4 regions of the [Enterobacter] lignolyticus SCF1 genome follow, and region 4 is predicted to be linked to each of the others. Evidence: predicted binding sites of a transcription regulator. Region 4 holds the regulator's gene; each other region holds the start of a gene.
What was found. The regulator PurR, encoded in region 4, represses purine synthesis genes. The targets are predictions, from matches to a motif close to CANGCAAACGTTTGCNTG.
Positions count from the first base shown of each region.

Region 1: tusA (sulfurtransferase TusA) is a predicted target of PurR. The motif match lies at 2,099-2,116, and genes of this name have one in related genera.
Region 2: ENTCL_RS14200 (amino acid aminotransferase) is a predicted target of PurR. The motif match lies at 2,562-2,579, and genes of this name have one in related genera.
Region 3: pyrD (quinone-dependent dihydroorotate dehydrogenase) is a predicted target of PurR. The motif match lies at 2,100-2,117, and genes of this name have one in related genera.

Region 1 is NC_014618.1:295,715-299,928, forward strand. It holds gene ENTCL_RS01360 (hypothetical protein) at 1-362, opposite strand, end outside; gene ENTCL_RS01365 (DcrB family lipoprotein) at 712-1,269, opposite strand; gene ENTCL_RS01370 (7-cyano-7-deazaguanine/7-aminomethyl-7-deazaguanine transporter) at 1,343-2,008, opposite strand; gene tusA (sulfurtransferase TusA) at 2,176-2,421, shown strand; gene zntA (Zn(II)/Cd(II)/Pb(II) translocating P-type ATPase ZntA) at 2,465-4,214, opposite strand, start outside.
Region 2 is NC_014618.1:3,033,578-3,037,791, forward strand. It holds gene asnS (asparagine--tRNA ligase) at 1-739, shown strand, start outside; gene ENTCL_RS14195 (porin) at 1,349-2,458, shown strand; gene ENTCL_RS14200 (amino acid aminotransferase) at 2,644-3,834, shown strand; gene ENTCL_RS14205 (MBL fold metallo-hydrolase) at 3,880-4,214, opposite strand, start outside.
Region 3 is NC_014618.1:3,026,488-3,030,701, reverse strand. It holds gene pepN (aminopeptidase N) at 1-2,033, shown strand, start outside; gene pyrD (quinone-dependent dihydroorotate dehydrogenase) at 2,212-3,222, shown strand; gene zapC (cell division protein ZapC) at 3,388-3,930, shown strand; gene ENTCL_RS14165 (YcbX family protein) at 3,927-4,214, opposite strand, start outside.
Region 4 is NC_014618.1:2,299,896-2,304,109, forward strand. It holds gene punR (DNA-binding transcriptional activator PunR) at 114-1,025, shown strand; gene purR (HTH-type transcriptional repressor PurR) at 1,042-2,067, opposite strand; gene cydH (cytochrome bd-I accessory subunit CydH) at 2,362-2,451, shown strand; gene ENTCL_RS10850 (MFS transporter) at 2,654-3,820, shown strand; gene sodB (superoxide dismutase [Fe]) at 3,864-4,214, opposite strand, start outside.

The DNA of each region.
Region 1 (4,214 bases), 2.0 Mb from region 4:
AACTGAATGTCCTGGTTAAGGTTTTGCACCCAGCGGTTATAGCTTTTGTGGATCTGGCCGTCTGACGCCATCAGGTTCAGACTGCTGACATAGTTGATTGAATAACCGGTCGCGGAATACGGAATGCTTATTTCGGCAGTGTGGTCGCGCGCCTGCAGGCGACCCTTAATGAGGCCAGGACCCGCATCGGACATGACCCACTTACGGTTCAGACCGGCCTTAAGAATGGCGGCGCGGACCTGATATTCCGTGTGGCCTGCGCTGACGGTGCTCTTTACCTGCGTGACCGGCGCTGTACGCGCGCATCCTGCCAGAAGCCCGACGATTGCCGCCGCGACTAACCACTTCATCCTCTTTTTCATCAAAAACTCCATCTCAATTGAATGAAACAATTACCTGAACCGCTGGCGAATACGGATGCATCATCTGCAGATTATTTATCCCGGATACGCCATGGATCAGGGCACTTAAGATAAATTTATTATTATCAATGGGTTTAATGCGCTAATTGTAAAATGATAAGGGAATGCGAATATCCCGGCAAGCCAAAAGAGAATACAAAAAATAGCGGGGGGATTTCCGTTAAGTGGATATTGTGGAAATGTTGCTAAGGCGATTTAAAGAAACAGCGGCGACGGGATCTTTATTTGCGAATAAAATAAAGAGGCCCTCGAATTCTGAATCCGGGGGCCTCTTAGTCAACGAATTAAATTAGTTGATGACGATAGTATTGATAATGCTCTCAGCGGCGGACTGCGCCTGCTGCTGGTTATCCGCGGGAAGGGTGACCTGCAGGGTCAGCAGCTTGTTATCGACTTTGCCCAGCACAACGGAAGAGTAGGCGGTCTGGCCTTTTGCCGAAATAATGCTGTCCAGCTGCTGCAGGGTGTGGCCTTTCAGCTCGATGGATTTATTCGTGACGACCTGCAGCTGCGGGTCGCGGCTGCGCTGCTGGTCTTCCAGGCGTTTCGCCATGGCGGCCAGATCTTCGCTGGTGTTATCGCCGACGATAACGATGACCGCTTTCTGACCGGTGGCGTCGGAATACACGTGCATATTATTAGACTGCGTCCCCAGCTTGCCGCTCTGATCGGTCATATCCGCAGGCAGGGAGAAGCTGAGCTTTCCGTCCAGCAGGCTTACCGGCTGGCTGGCCGCTTTGCTTTCCGCTGACGCGCCCTGAGCAGGTGTTTTGCTGTTGCTGTTGTCACAGGCCGCAAGCCCCATCACCAGCAGGCCAATACCGACATATTTAACCAAATTGCGCATTGACATCTTCCTTTCGATAAACGGCCACTAACGGCACATTCGCCTATCTTACCACAACCCGCGAAGCGAACCCTTAACCTGGCTGAAATGCCGAGATTTCAGATTTGTCTGCCAGCTTTTTCAACAGCATATTGAGCAGTACGCCGTACATCGGTAGGAAGAACACCATGCTGATAAGCACCTTAAAGGTGTAATCCACCAGCGCAATTTCTACCCAGTGCGCCGCCATAAACGGATCGGGGCTGCGCCAGAAGGCGATGAAGAAAAAGGCCAGCGTATCGCTGACGTTGCCAAACAGCGTGGAGGCGGTCGGCGCCAGCCACCAGCGGCGGCTCTGACGCAGGCGGTTAAACACATGGACGTCAAGGATCTGCCCCAGGGCATAGGCCATAAAGCTTGCCGCCGCAATGCGCGCCACGAACAGGTTAAAGCTGCCCAGCGCGGCAAAGCCCTGCCATTCGCCCATATAAAACAGCGCAGAAACCGTATACGAAATCAGCAGCGCCGGCATCATCACCGCAAAGATAATCCGGCGCGCCAGCGGGGCGCCGAAAATGCGCACGGTCAGATCGGTGGCGAGGAAAATGAACGGAAAACTGAACGCGCCCCAGGTGGTATGAAAACCAAAAATGGATACCGGCAGCTGTACCAGATAGTTGCTGGAGGTGATCACCAGCAGATGAAATAGCGATAGCCAGACCAGCGCGTGTTTGCGCTGTAATACAGAAAACGTCGTCATATTGTGACCTTTTTGGCGGTTGGGGTGAGGGAACCCAATAAAAACCGCCGCATAATACTGCTTTGGGCGGGTAATGCAATGGCTAATTTTCACGCAATCGTTAACCTGCTTGCGTCCTTGACCTGGCCGCGTAAACTAGGGGCGTTTTTTTTCGACGCGAGATAATAATGAGCGATCTGTTTTCCAGCCCCGACCATACGCTTGACGCCCAGGGCCTTCGCTGCCCGGAGCCGGTCATGATGGTGCGCAAAACCGTGCGCAATATGCAGGTCGGCGAAACGCTGCTGATTATTGCCGACGATCCGGCGACCACCCGCGATATTCCCGGTTTTTGTCGGTTTATGGAGCATGAGCTGGTGGCGCAGCAGTCAGAATCGCTGCCTTACCGCTATTTGATTCGTAAAGGGCACTAACCGACGGCGCACGCCCCTTCCTGCTGGCGCGCGCCGTTGTGTTTTACTTCTTACGCAGCAGCCGCAGGGCGTTGGCGGTCACCAGTACGGTCGCTCCGGTATCGGCCAGCACCGCCAGCCACAGCCCGGTGATGCCGAGCAGCGTGGTCACCAGAAATATCCCCTTCAGACCCAGCGCAATGGCGATGTTTTGCCGGATATTGGCGTGGGTGGCGCGCGCCAGGCGGATCATCTGCACCAGCCCGGTCAGACGGTTGCCGGTGAGCGCCGCATCGGCCGTTTCCAGCGCCACGTCGGTGCCGCCGCCCATGGCGATGCCGATGGTCGCCGCCTTCATGGCCGGGGCGTCGTTGATGCCGTCGCCCACCATCGCCAGCGGCGCGCGGGCATTCAGGGCGTTCACCTCGGTGACTTTATCCGCCGGCAGCAGACCGGCGCGGTAATCAAGCCCCAGCTCTGCGGCGATAGCCGCCGCGGCGCGCGGGTTATCCCCGGTCAGGATCACCCCCTGTACGCCAATCTGATGCAGCGCGTCCACCGCTTCGCGGGCGTCGGCGCGCAGCGTATCGCGCAGGGCGAGGAGCCCCAGCAGAGTATCGTTTTGCGCGACGATAACCACCGTTTGCCCGGCGTTCTCCAGCTGCTGAACCTGCTCGTCCCACTCCGGCGCCGGAAATTTACCGGCGGCGCAGATAAGCACCTTCTGCCCGTTCACCTCGGCCTCAATCCCTGAGCCAGCCAGCGCGCGCTGGGCGGCGGCGGCCGGGATGGTGAGCTGCCGAGACTGCGCCTCCTGCACGATGGCCTGCGCCAGCGGGTGCGAGGAACCCTGTTCCACCGCGGCGGCGAGGGCCAGCAGATCATTGTTGTTCATCGCGTTTGCGCCGATGATGGCGGTCACCTGCGGTTTGCCGACGGTCAGCGTACCGGTTTTATCGAACGCCACCTGGCGTACGCGGCCCAACTGCTCCAGCGCGGCGCCGCCTTTAATCAGCGCGCCGCGACGCGCGGCGGCGGCAAGCCCGGAGGTAATGGCCGCCGGTGTTGAAATCACCAGCGCGCACGGACAGCCGATCAGCAGCAGCGTCAGCCCTTTGTAGATCCACGGCAGCCAGGCGGCGGACATCATCAGCGGCGGCACCACGGCAACCAGCAGCGCCACCAGCATAATCGCCGGGGTGTAAATACGGCTGAAGCGGTCGATAAAACGTTCGATCGGCGCGCGGCGCTCTTCGGCTTCCTCTATCAGCTTAAGAATGCGGTCGATGGCGCTGTCGCCGGGCTCGGACACGACGGTGAGCTGGGCCAGGCGGTCGACGCTGGTGGCGCCCGCGGCAACGCGCTCGCCGGCATTGCGATCCACCGGCACCGATTCGCCGGTCAGGGCGCTTTCGTCAAAGCTGGCAAACGGCGACAGCAGGGTGGCATCGGCCGGAAGACGTCCGCCAGCGGCGACTTCAATCACATCGCCGGGACGCAGGTCGCGTTGGGCGACGGTTTCACGCTGCCCGTCGCGAACCCGCACGGCGATTTCCGGTTTTAGCGCCATCAGCGCGCTAACCCCCTGACGGGCGCGGCTGGCGGCCCAGGCTTCGAGGCGCTCGCCAATCAGGAACAGCAGCAGCACCATCGCCGCCTCCGCCGTCGCGCCGATAAACAGCGCGCCGATGGCGGCAATGCTCATCAGCGTTTCAATGGCGAACCAGCTGCCGCTTTTGATCAGGCGCAGCGCCTGGCGGGCAATCGGGAACAGGCCGACCAGAGTGGTGGCGACAAACGCCAGCTGGCCCGCC
Region 2 (4,214 bases), 730 kb from region 4:
CGCGCTGTCGAAGATCTACACCTTCGGCCCGACATTCCGTGCGGAAAACTCCAATACCAGCCGTCACCTGGCGGAGTTCTGGATGCTGGAGCCGGAAGTCGCGTTTGCCGATCTGGAAGACAACGCCCGTCTGGCGGAAGCCATGCTGAAGTATGTCTTTAAGGCGGTGCTGGAAGAGCGCCCTGACGATATGAAGTTCTTTGCAGAACGCGTCGACAGCGAAGCCGTCAGCCGTCTGGAGCGTTTTATCAACGCTGATTTCGCCCAGGTGGATTACACCGATGCGGTTACGATTCTGGAAAACTGCGGTAAAACCTTCGAGAACCCGGTGTTCTGGGGCGTTGACCTCTCTTCCGAGCATGAGCGTTATCTGGCCGAGCAGCACTTCAAGGCGCCGGTTGTCGTGAAGAACTACCCGAAAGATATCAAGGCGTTTTATATGCGCCTTAACGATGACGGCAAAACCGTTGCCGCGATGGACGTACTGGCGCCGGGTATCGGCGAAATTATCGGGGGTTCCCAGCGTGAAGAGCGTCTTGACGTACTGGATGCGCGTCTCGCTGAAATGGGCCTGAATAAAGAAGACTACGCCTGGTATCGCGATCTGCGCCGTTACGGCACCGTACCGCATGCCGGCTTCGGTCTCGGCTTCGAGCGTCTGATTGCCTATGTCACCGGCGTACAGAACGTTCGCGACGTGATCCCGTTCCCGCGTACCCCGCGTAACGCCAGCTTCTGATTGCCTGAACGATGTAAGCATAAAAGCCAACCCGCGGGTTGGCTTTTTTACATTTTTGTCAGGTTTTGTGAATAAATTTCTTCAAATTTAAACGTCAACCGGCATTCCTGCCCTAAATGTTACACTCCGTTTCGCGACACAATTCTGCACAAAAAACCACCGCACCAGCGATTGCACTTAAGTACCGCTTGTTCTAATAGCATAAAATTTGAGCTATAGCGCGGCTCTCCGGACGTCCAGACACATTCCTCAGAAATACTCTTTTCCGTTCTGTTTTTGCGCAATAAATGAACCACTAAGAATTAAATATAATTATTTCATATAGATAAATGTTATAGCGCATACTTTTTCGACAACCAGACAGGAAGTTTGAGGTCGTTCACAAAGTTCCCGTAAATACACAAATTTTTACACATTATTTCTTTTTGTAACTCTTTCAGGATATTTGTAGCACTTTCAGGCTAGCGAAACGTTGGTTTGAATGGAAATATGCCTGTCAGACACAGAAAGACACCAAACTCTCATCAATAGTTCCGTAAATTTTTATTGACGAAAACTATTGGCGGCAGTGGCAGGTGTCCATAAAAAACCTAATGAGGGTAATAAATAATGATGAAGCGCAATATCCTGGCAGTGGTTATCCCTGCCCTGCTGGTAGCTGGTGCGGCCAACGCAGCAGAAATCTATAACAAGAACGGCAACAAGCTGGACTTCTACGGTAAAGTTAACGGCGAGCACGATTTCGTTACCACCGGTAACGACGGTAACAACAACAGCAAAGACGGTACCTACGCGCAGATCGGTTTCAAAGGCGAAACTCAGATCAACGACTTGCTGGTGGGTTACGGCCAGTGGGAATACCGTATGATGGCTAACACCCCGGAAGGTGCTCAGGCTAGCAAAAACCGTCTGGCCTTCGCGGGTCTGAAAGCGGGCGATTACGGCAGCATCGACTACGGCCGTAACTACGGTATCGTGTACGACGTTGAGTCCTACACCGATATGGCGCCGTCCTTCTCCGGTATGACCTGGGGCGGTAACTACGTAGACAACTTCATGACCAGCCGCGGCACCGGCATGCTGACCTACCGTAACAGCGATTTCTTCGGTCTGGCTGATGGCCTGCACTTCGGCGTTCAGTATCAGGGCAAAAACGAGCGTACCGACGTTAACACCGCTAACGGCGACGGCTTCGGCTACTCCCTGGGTTACGACTTCGGCGAAGGCTTCGGCGTAATCGGTTCTTACAGCAACGCCAACCGTACCCTGAAACAGGAAGCTGACGGCAAAGGCAGCAAAGCTGAAGCATGGGCACTGGGCGCGAAATACGATGCCAACAACGTATACCTGGCAACCGTTTATGCTGAAACCCGCAACACCACCCGTACTGGTTCTAGCGGCGACGCTGGCTTCGCTAACAAAACTCAGAACTTCGAAGTTGTTGCTCAGTACCAGTTCGACTTCGGCCTGCGTCCGGCAATCTCCTACGTGCAGACCAAAGGTAAAGACCTGTCCCCATCAGGCTCCTTCAAAGGCGGTGATGCTGACCTGTCGAAATTCATCCAGATCGGCGGTACTTACTACTTCAACAAGAACTTCAACGTCTGGGCTGACTACTACATCAACCTGCTGGACAAAAACAGCGCCTATGCAGAGTCTGTTGGCGGCATCAACGGCAACGACGACATGGCTGCAGTCGGTGTGACTTACCAGTTCTAATCAGTACGCCACTTTGTTATATGCTTGAAAAACAGGGCTCCGGCCCTGTTTTTTTATGTCTGCCAGTTAAAAATAGCGACTTTCAAAAAGCCGCTCGCTTTTCGTCGCAAACGGTTGGCTTTTTATGAATCTACCGTTAACCTGAGAGTGGATTTTCCCCTCAGTAATCACAATGGAACCTCGTCATGTTTGAGAACATAACTGCCGCCCCTGCCGACCCAATTCTGGGCCTGGCCGACCTGTTTCGTGCCGATGACCGTCCGACGAAAATTAACCTCGGGATTGGTGTTTACAAAGATGAGACCGGGAAAACCCCGGTACTGACCAGCGTAAAAAAAGCAGAACTCTATTTGCTGGAAAATGAAACCACGAAAAATTATCTCAGCATTGACGGGATCCCGGAATTTGGCCGCTGCACTCAGGAACTGCTGTTCGGTAAAGGCAACGCCATTATCAACGATAAACGTGCCCGCACCGCGCAAACGCCGGGCGGCACCGGCGGCCTGCGCGTCGCCGCCGATTTCCTCGCAAAAAATACCTCCGCGAAGCGCGTGTGGGTCAGCAATCCGAGCTGGCCGAACCACAAAGGCGTGTTTAACTCCGCCGGTCTGGAAGTGTGCGAATACGCTTATTATGACGCTGAGAATCACGCCCTTGATTTCAACGGGCTGCTGGCAAGCCTGAACGAGGCCCAGGCAGGCGACGTGGTGCTGTTCCACGGCTGCTGCCATAACCCAACCGGTATTGACCCAACCTTCGAGCAGTGGCAGCAGCTGGCGGCGATGTCCGTCGAAAAAGGCTGGTTACCGCTGTTTGACTTCGCCTACCAGGGTTTTGCCCGCGGTCTGGAAGAGGATGCGGAAGGCTTGCGCGCGTTTGCGGCGCTGCATAAAGAGCTGCTGGTCGCCAGCTCCTTCTCGAAAAACTTTGGCTTGTACAACGAGCGCGTAGGCGCCTGTACACTGGTTGCCGCCGACGCTGACGCCGCCGATCGCGCGTTCAGCCAGATGAAGTCCGTCATTCGCGCCAACTACTCCAACCCGCCAGCGCATGGGGCATCCGTTGTCGCCACTATTCTGAGCAATGACGCGCTGCGCGCTATCTGGGAACAAGAGCTGACCGACATGCGCCAGCGCATTCAGCGCATGCGTCTGCTGTTCGTCAACACGCTGGCTGAGAAAGGCGCCAGCCGCGATTTCAGCTTCATTACCCGTCAAAATGGGATGTTCTCTTTCAGCGGGCTGACCAAAGAGCAGGTTCTGCGTCTGCGCGAGGAGTTCGGCATTTATGCCGTTGCGTCCGGACGTATTAACGTCGCCGGGATGACGCCTGACAATATGGCACCGCTGTGCGAGGCGATTGTCGCGGTGCTTTAAGTCCACGACCAAAGAAAAAGGCCGCTATCGCGGCCTTTTTTACGTTTACCAGACGGGCATTTCGTCCTGCAGGAACGGGTTGTGCTGGCGCTCATAGCCGAGCGTCGACAGCGGGCCGTGGCCGGGAATAAAGGTCACGTCATCGCCAAGCGGCATCAGCTTTTGCTTAATAGAGGCAATAAGCTCAGCGTGGTTACCGCGCGGGAAATCGCTCCGCCCTACTCCACCTTTGAAAATCACGTCGCCAGAAATCAACAGCCGCGACGCATCATCAAAGAACACGACATGGCCCGGCGTATGCCCCGGACAGTGCAGCACCTGCAGACTCACATTGCCTACGCTCACCGTATCGCCTTCGTTAAGCCAGCGATCCGGCGTCA
Region 3 (4,214 bases), 730 kb from region 4:
TCGACGTCCTGCGTGATACCTATACCACCCGCTCTGGCCGGGACGTCGCGCTTGAGCTGTACGTTGACCGCGGCAATCTCGATCGCGCGCCGTGGGCGATGACGTCGCTGAAAAATTCAATGAAGTGGGATGAAGATCGTTTCGGTCTCGAATACGATCTCGACATCTATATGATCGTCGCCGTCGACTTCTTTAATATGGGCGCTATGGAAAATAAAGGTCTGAACATCTTTAACTCCAAGTATGTTCTGGCGCGCACCGATACGGCGACCGATAAAGACTACCTTGATATCGAACGCGTGATCGGCCATGAGTATTTCCATAACTGGACCGGCAACCGCGTCACCTGCCGCGACTGGTTCCAGCTCAGCCTGAAAGAGGGCCTGACGGTGTTCCGCGATCAGGAGTTTAGCTCCGACCTCGGCTCCCGCGCGGTAAACCGTATCAGCAATGTGCGCACCATGCGCGGCATGCAGTTCGCGGAAGACGCCAGCCCGATGGCGCACCCGATTCGCCCCGACATGGTTATCGAAATGAATAACTTCTATACCCTGACCGTCTACGAGAAGGGGTCGGAGGTGATTCGGATGCTGCATACGCTGCTTGGGGAGACCAACTTCCAGAAGGGCATGCAGCTCTACTTTGAACGCCACGACGGCAGCGCCGCCACCTGCGATGATTTCGTGCAGGCGATGGAAGATGCTTCTAACGTCGATCTGTCCCATTTCCGCCGCTGGTACAGCCAGTCCGGTACGCCGATCGTATCCGTACACGACGATTACAATCCGGAAACGGAGCAGTACACTTTAACCATCAAACAGCGTACGCCGCCGACGGCGGACCAGCCGGAAAAACTGCCGCTGCATATTCCGTTTGATATCGAACTGTACGACAACCAGGGGCAGGTGATCCCGCTGCAGAAGGGCGGTCATCCGGTGCATAACGTGCTGAACGTCACCCAGGCGGAACAAACGTTTGTGTTTGACAACGTCTGGTTCCAGCCGGTGCCTTCGCTGCTGCGCGAATTCTCGGCGCCGGTGAAGCTGGAATATAAGTGGAGCGATCAGCAGCTGACGTTCCTGATGCGCCACGCCCGTAACGACTTCTCCCGCTGGGATGCTGCGCAAAGCCTGCTGGCCACCTACATTAAGCTCAACGTCGCCCGTCACCAGCAGGGGCAGCCGCTGTCGCTGCCGGTCCATGTTGCCGATGCGTTCCGCGCCATTCTGCTGGATGAAAAAATCGACCCGGCGCTGGCGGCGGAAATCCTCACGCTGCCGTCGGCAAACGAAATTGCCGAACTGTTTGAGATTATCGACCCGATCGCCATCGCGGCGGTGCGTGATGCGCTGACCCGCACGCTGGCGGCCGAGCTGGCGGATGAGTTCCTTGCGATATATAACGCCAACAAGCTGGCGGAGTACCGCGTTGAGCATGCCGACATCGGCAAACGCGCGCTGCGCAATACCTGTCTGCGCTATCTGGCGTTCGGCGATGCGGATCTTGCGGATAAGCTGGTGAGCCATCAGTATCATGACGCGGACAACATGACCGACGCGCTGGCCGCGCTGGCCGCCGCGGTGGCGGCGCAGCTGCCGTGTCGCGATGCGCTGATGCAGGAGTATGATGACAAGTGGCATCACGACGGTCTGGTAATGGATAAATGGTTTATTCTGCAGTCCACCAGCCCGGCGGATAACGTGCTGACAACCGTTCGCAGCCTGCTGGGGCATCGCTCGTTCAGCATGAATAACCCGAACCGTCTGCGTTCGCTGATCGGCGCCTTTGCCAGCAGCAACCCGGCGGCGTTCCACGCCCCGGACGGCAGCGGCTATCAGTTCCTCGCCGAAATGCTGACCGAACTGAACAGCCGCAACCCGCAGGTGGCCTCTCGCCTGATCGAGCCGCTGATCCGCCTCAAGCGCTATGACGCAAAACGTCAGGAGAAGATGCGTGCCGCGCTTGAGCAGCTTAAAGGGCTGGAAAACCTTTCCGGCGATCTGTTCGAAAAAATCACCAAAGCGCTGGCCTGATCCGTGTTTGTTGACCAACCCCTCTCCGGCAGAGAGGGGTTTTTCTTTTTAAGCGGGAGATAACTGAAAGAAAACGATTGCCTTACTGCGGTTTTTTTTGCCGCAGGTCAATTCCCTTTCTGCGCCGGATAGAACATAATACGCCCCCGGTTTGCACACCGGGAATCCAGGAGAGTTCATGTACTACCCCTTCGTTCGTAAAGCCCTTTTCCAGCTCGACCCAGAGCGCGCTCATGAATTTACGTTTCAGCAATTACGCCGTGTTACCGGTACGCCGCTCGAGGCGCTGGTGCGCCAGAAGGTGCCGTCAAAACCGGTGACCTGCATGGGACTGACCTTTAAAAACCCGCTGGGTCTGGCGGCAGGTCTGGATAAGAACGGCGAGTGCATTGATGCGCTTGGCGCAATGGGATTTGGCTCCATTGAGATAGGTACGGTAACGCCGCGCCCGCAGCCGGGTAACGACAAGCCGAGGATCTTCCGCCTGGTGGATGCCGAGGGGCTTATCAACCGAATGGGCTTCAATAACCACGGGGTTGATAACCTGGTCGAGAACGTTAAAAAGGCGCATTTTGACGGTATTCTCGGTATTAATATCGGTAAAAATAAAGATACGCCGGTGGAGCAGGGTAAAGATGACTATCTGATTTGTATGGAAAAAGTCTATGCCTATGCCGGTTATATTGCGATTAATATTTCATCGCCGAATACCCCAGGCTTGCGTACGCTACAATATGGCGAAGCGCTGGATGATTTACTGTCGGCGATAAAAAATAAACAAAGCGAGCTGCAGGCGAAGCACCAGAAATATGTCCCGGTGGCCGTCAAGATCGCCCCGGATCTTTTGCCTGAAGAATTGATCCAGGTTGCCGATAGTTTAGTCCGTCATAATATCGATGGCGTTATTGCGACCAATACAACGCTCGACCGCTCCCTCGTCCAGGGAATGAAACACTGTGATGAAACCGGCGGCTTAAGCGGTCGTCCGCTGCAGCTGAAAAGTACAGAAATTATTCGTTTACTGTCGACAGAATTAAATGGTCGTTTGCCGATTATTGGCGTTGGAGGCATTGACTCGGTGATTGCCGCACGCGAGAAGCTGGCGGCTGGCGCGACGCTGGTGCAGATTTATTCCGGGTTTATTTTTAAAGGCCCGCCGCTGATTAAAGAAATCGTCACGCACATCTAATCTTTCCCTCGCAATTGACAACCAGGGCTTTATTTCCTGCCCTGGTTGTTTTATATTCCCTTACTGTTGCTTATTTAAACATTTTGGTCTTTTATTATTTTAGCAATAAACGAAGCGGGAAAGGACACGCGAGCATCTGGATGCTTGAATGAACGGGGGAGAGAAATGCGAATTAAACCTGACGATAACTGGCGCTGGTATTTTGATGAAGAGCATGATCGAATGATGCTCGATTTAGCCAATGGCATGTTGTTTCGTTCGCGTTTTGCCCGCCGGATGCTGACGCCGGATGCGTTTGACCCTTCAGGTTTTTGCGTTGACGACGCCGCGCTCTATTTTTCCTTTGAAGAAAAATGCCGTGATTTAGAGCTATCCAAAGAGCATCGCGCCGAACTGGTGCTGAACGCGCTGGTGGCCATTCGTTTTCTGAAGCCGCAGATGCCCAAAAGCTGGCATTTTGTCGCGCATTCCGAAGGCTGGCAGCCGTCTACCGGAGATGCGGCGGCGGTATGGCTCAGCGACAGCGGCGATAAGGTCAACCTGCTGGTGGTGGAAACCGGCGACAACGCCGCGCTGTGTCTGCTGGCGCAGCCGGGGCTGCAGCTGGCGGGGCGCACGATGCAGCTTGGCGATGCGATAAAGGTGATGAACGATCGCCTGCAGCCGCAGGCGCCACAGGCAAGCTACCGTTTCGAACAGGCGGTTTAGCGCGTCAGGCGTAATGCCGTTTTCGGTACACAGCTACAGCTGAGGATGGTTCCGTCCTCGCCAATCGCGCTTTTCTTTAGCGCGCTGACCTCTCCCTCCAGCAGCGTAATACGACAGCTTCCGCATATCCCCGCACGACAGGAGTAAGGTACGCGAATTCCCTGTTGTTCAAGCTGCTCCAGCAGAACCTGTTGGTTATTCCCGCTGAACATCTCGCCCTGCCAGTCGATATTAACTACCGCATCCGGATGCGTCTCCTGAGGCTCCGCGTCGCCGCTGGCGCC
Region 4 (4,214 bases):
TTCTCATTCTCGTTGCAGGTGTTCAGTTCAGTGCCGCAGAGTGTAGGGAGTGCATCCTGGCTTGTGAAACGTTAATATTTGTCGAATGGGTTCAAAAATTTTGCAGGCAGATTATGTGGTCAGAATATTCGCTTGAAGTGGTTGACGCGGTTGCTCGTAACGGCAGCTTTAGCGCTGCCGCCCAGGAGCTGCACCGGGTACCCTCGGCGGTGAGCTACACGGTGCGGCAGCTGGAGGAGTGGCTGGCGGTGCCGCTGTTTGAACGTCGTCACCGTGACGTCGAACTGACGCCCGCCGGGGCGTGGTTTTTAAAAGAAGGGCGCTCTGTTATCAAAAAAATGCAGATCACCCGCCAGCAGTGTCAGCAGATTGCCAACGGCTGGCGCGGCCAGCTGGCTATCGCCGTCGATAATATTGTTCGCCCGGAGCGCACCCGGCAGATGATTGTCGACTTCTACCGCCATTTTAACGACGTCGAGCTGCTCGTTTCCCAGGAGGTCTTTAACGGCGTCTGGGACGCGCTGTCGGATGGGCGCGTGGAGCTGGCTATCGGCGCGACAAAAGCCATCCCCGTCGGCGGACGCTATGCGTTTCGCGATATGGGCATGCTGAGCTGGGACTGCGTGGTTGCCAGCCATCATCCGCTGGCGGGCATGCCGGGGCCGCTCAGCGACGACGTGTTGCGCAACTGGCCGTCGCTGGTGCGGGAAGATACCTCGCGCTCGCTGCCCAAGCGCATTACCTGGCTGCTTGATAACCAGAAACGGGTGGTGGTGCCGGACTGGGAGTCGTCCGCTACCTGCATCTCTGCCGGGCTGTGTGTTGGGATGGTGCCGTCGCATTTCGCGCGTCCGTGGCTGGCGAGCGGCGAGTGGGTCGCGCTGGCGCTGGAGAACCCGTTCCCGGATGCGGCATGCTGCCTGACATGGCAACAAAACGACATGTCGCCGGCGCTGACCTGGCTGCTGGACTATCTGGGCGACAGCGAAACGCTGAATCGGGAGTGGCTGCGGGAGCCGGAGTAACCGGCTCCCGGCGGGATTAACGGCGATAGTCGCGGAACGGACCGTCCGCCACCGAGCGTCGCTCGATAAGGCGCGGGTGCATCTCAATGGACTGCGACTCTTCACGCTTGTTGACGATACGGTCGAGCAGCATATTAAACGCCGCTTCGCCCAGCGAGTCCTTCGGCTGGTGGATAGTGGTCAACGCCGGCGTAAAGTAGCGGGCGTTGCGCACGTTGTCGTAGCCGATGACGGAAATGTCCTGCGGTACGCGCAGCCCCATCTCGTCAGCTGCGCAAAGCGCGCCCATCGCCATAATATCGCCGCCGCAGAATACGGCGGTAGGGCGGTGAGGCTGACCGAGAATCTGCTGCATCGCGCGGTAGCCGGATTCCGGCTCGAAATCGCCCTGCACAATCCAGTTCTCCGGCACCTTGATCTGCGCTTCTTCCATGGATTTCATAAAGCCGGCAAGCCGTCCGGCGCCGGTGTTGCGCTCCATCGGCCCCGGGATCGCGCCGATTTCGCGATGGCCGCGCTCAATCAGATAGCGGCCCGCCAGATACCCGCCCTGGAAGGCGTTATCAACCACCGAGTCGGTAAAGTCTGCTTTCGCTTCGCCCCAGTCCATCACCACCATTGGAATATGGCGATACTCTTCGAGCATATCGAGCACCGGCTGTGGATATTCAGAGCACATGACCAGCAGGCCGTCGACGCGCTTTTGCGCCATCATCGACAGATAGGCGCGCTGTTTTTCCAGGTTGTTCCAGGCGTTGCCGAGGATCAGGGTATAGCCTTTCTGGAAGCAGCTTTTCTCAACAGATTCAATAATTTCAGCGAAGTAGGCCGCTTCGCTGCTGGTGGCCAGCAGACCGATAGATTTGGTGTGGTTAACCTTCAGACTGCGAGCAACGGCGCTGGGGGAGTAGTGCAGCTCTTTAATGGCCGCCCAGACCGCGTTGCGAGTCTCTTCCGCCACAAAACGGGTTTTGTTAATTACATGTGAAACAGTTGTAGTGGAAACGTTTGCGCGTTTCGCGACATCTTTAATTGTTGCCATTCGATCTCACTCCAGACCCTTTCCTGACACCTGATCATCGACACGTAATCGTTTGCCTTTACACACCTTGCCCACAACATTTTCAGGTTGCTGTACGCCGGGGAAACGACTCTGGACGACGGGAGGGGGTCAATGGCCGGTACGCTTTTAAATTAGCGTGGAATTTTGTCTGATTCTGAGACAAAGGGGAAGAGAAATATCGCTATCAGATTAAATCCAGGAAGATTTTTGTGCATAACTGTGCAAAAATGAGCAAGCTCACTTTTGGTGTGGGGATTATAAGGAGAAAAATTGATGAGTACCGACCTGAAGTTTTCGCTGGTTACGACCATTATTGTCCTGGGGCTTATTGTTGCCACCGGTCTGACGGCTGCCCTGCATTGATTAACGGTGAGGGAGAGCCATCTCCCTCATTATTCTGGCCACTCCTCCCGCTGTTTGCGCAACAAAATTCGACCCGTCATTATTAACAATTTTGCAAAAATCTTTTGTCATTTCGTTCACTTCTGTTTTTTTGTGATTGATGTCATGCTTTGGCCTTCTGAAGTCGCGCCATCAATACATGATGGCCTGGTGGAGTCATTCAATGAAAATCAATTTCCCCCTGCTGGCCCTCGCGATAGGCGCGTTTGGTATCGGCACCACTGAGTTTTCGCCGATGGGGCTGCTGCCGGTGATCGCGAAAGGCGTGGATGTTTCTATCCCTGCCGCCGGGATGCTCATCAGCGCCTACGCAATCGGCGTCATGGTCGGCGCGCCGCTGATGACGCTGCTGCTTTCCCACCGCGCGCGCCGCAATGCGCTGATCTTTCTGATGGGTATTTTTACCCTTGGCAACGTGCTCTCTTCGCTGGCGCCGGATTACACGACGCTGATGATTTCGCGCATTATCACCAGCCTTAACCACGGCGCCTTCTTCGGGCTCGGCTCGGTGGTTGCGGCAAGCGTGGTGCCGAAGCACAAACAGGCCAGCGCCGTCGCCACTATGTTTATGGGGTTGACCATCGCCAATATCGGCGGGGTTCCGGCGGCAACCTGGCTGGGCGAGGCCATCGGCTGGCGTATGTCGTTCCTTGCCACCGCCGGTCTTGGGCTGGTGTCGATGCTGAGCCTGTGGCTGTCGCTGCCGAAAGGCGCAAGCGGCGAACGCCCGGACGTGAAGCGTGAGCTTTCGGTTCTGGTGCGCCCGCAGGTGCTTTCCGCGCTGCTGACCACCGTGCTGGGCGCCGGAGCGATGTTTACGCTGTATACCTATATTGCGCCGGTGCTGCATACCATAACCTCGGCGTCATCGCTCTTCGTGACCGCGATGCTGGTGCTGATCGGCGTGGGCTTCTCGCTTGGCAACTATCTTGGCGGCAAACTGGCCGACCGCTCCGTCACCGCGACGCTGAAAGGGTTCCTGCTGCTGTTGATGGTTATCATGGTGGCGATTCCGTGGCTGGCGCGTAGCGAAATCGGCGCAGCCGTCAGCATGGTTATCTGGGGCGCGGCGACGTTTGCGGTTGTACCGCCGCTGCAGATGCGGGTGATGCGCGTTGCAAGCGAAGCCCCGGGGCTGTCTTCATCGGTGAACATCGGCGCGTTTAACCTTGGCAATGCGCTGGGGGCGGCTGCCGGTGGTGCGGTGATTTCAGGCGGGCTCGGCTACAGCTTTGTCCCGGTGATGGGGGCGATAATTGCCGCTCTGGCGCTGGTGGTTGTGCTGCTCGGCGGGCGTCGCCAGCCGGAAGAGGTCTGCGTCAGTCAGTAACCTTCGCAAATCTGCCCGGCAGCCTGGCTGCCGGGCACAGAAATTAGGCCGCCAGGTTTTTCGCGACAAATTCCCAGTTTACCAGCGCCCAGAAGTGCTCGAGGTAGTTCGGGCGGGCGTTACGGTAGTCAATGTAGTAAGCGTGTTCCCACACATCAACGGTCAGCAGCGGTTTTGCATCGGTCGTCAGCGGAGTGCCCGCGTTAGAGGTCGATACGATAGCCAGTTTGCCGTCCGCGCCTTTTACCAGCCAGGTCCAGCCAGAGCCGAAGTTTTTGATAGCGGCGTCGGTAAATTTCGCTTTGAACTCAGCAAAGCTGCCGAAAGCGGCGTCGATTGCGGCAGCAACAGCGCCGGTCGGTTCGCCGCCGGCGTTTGGCGCCAGGCAGTGCCA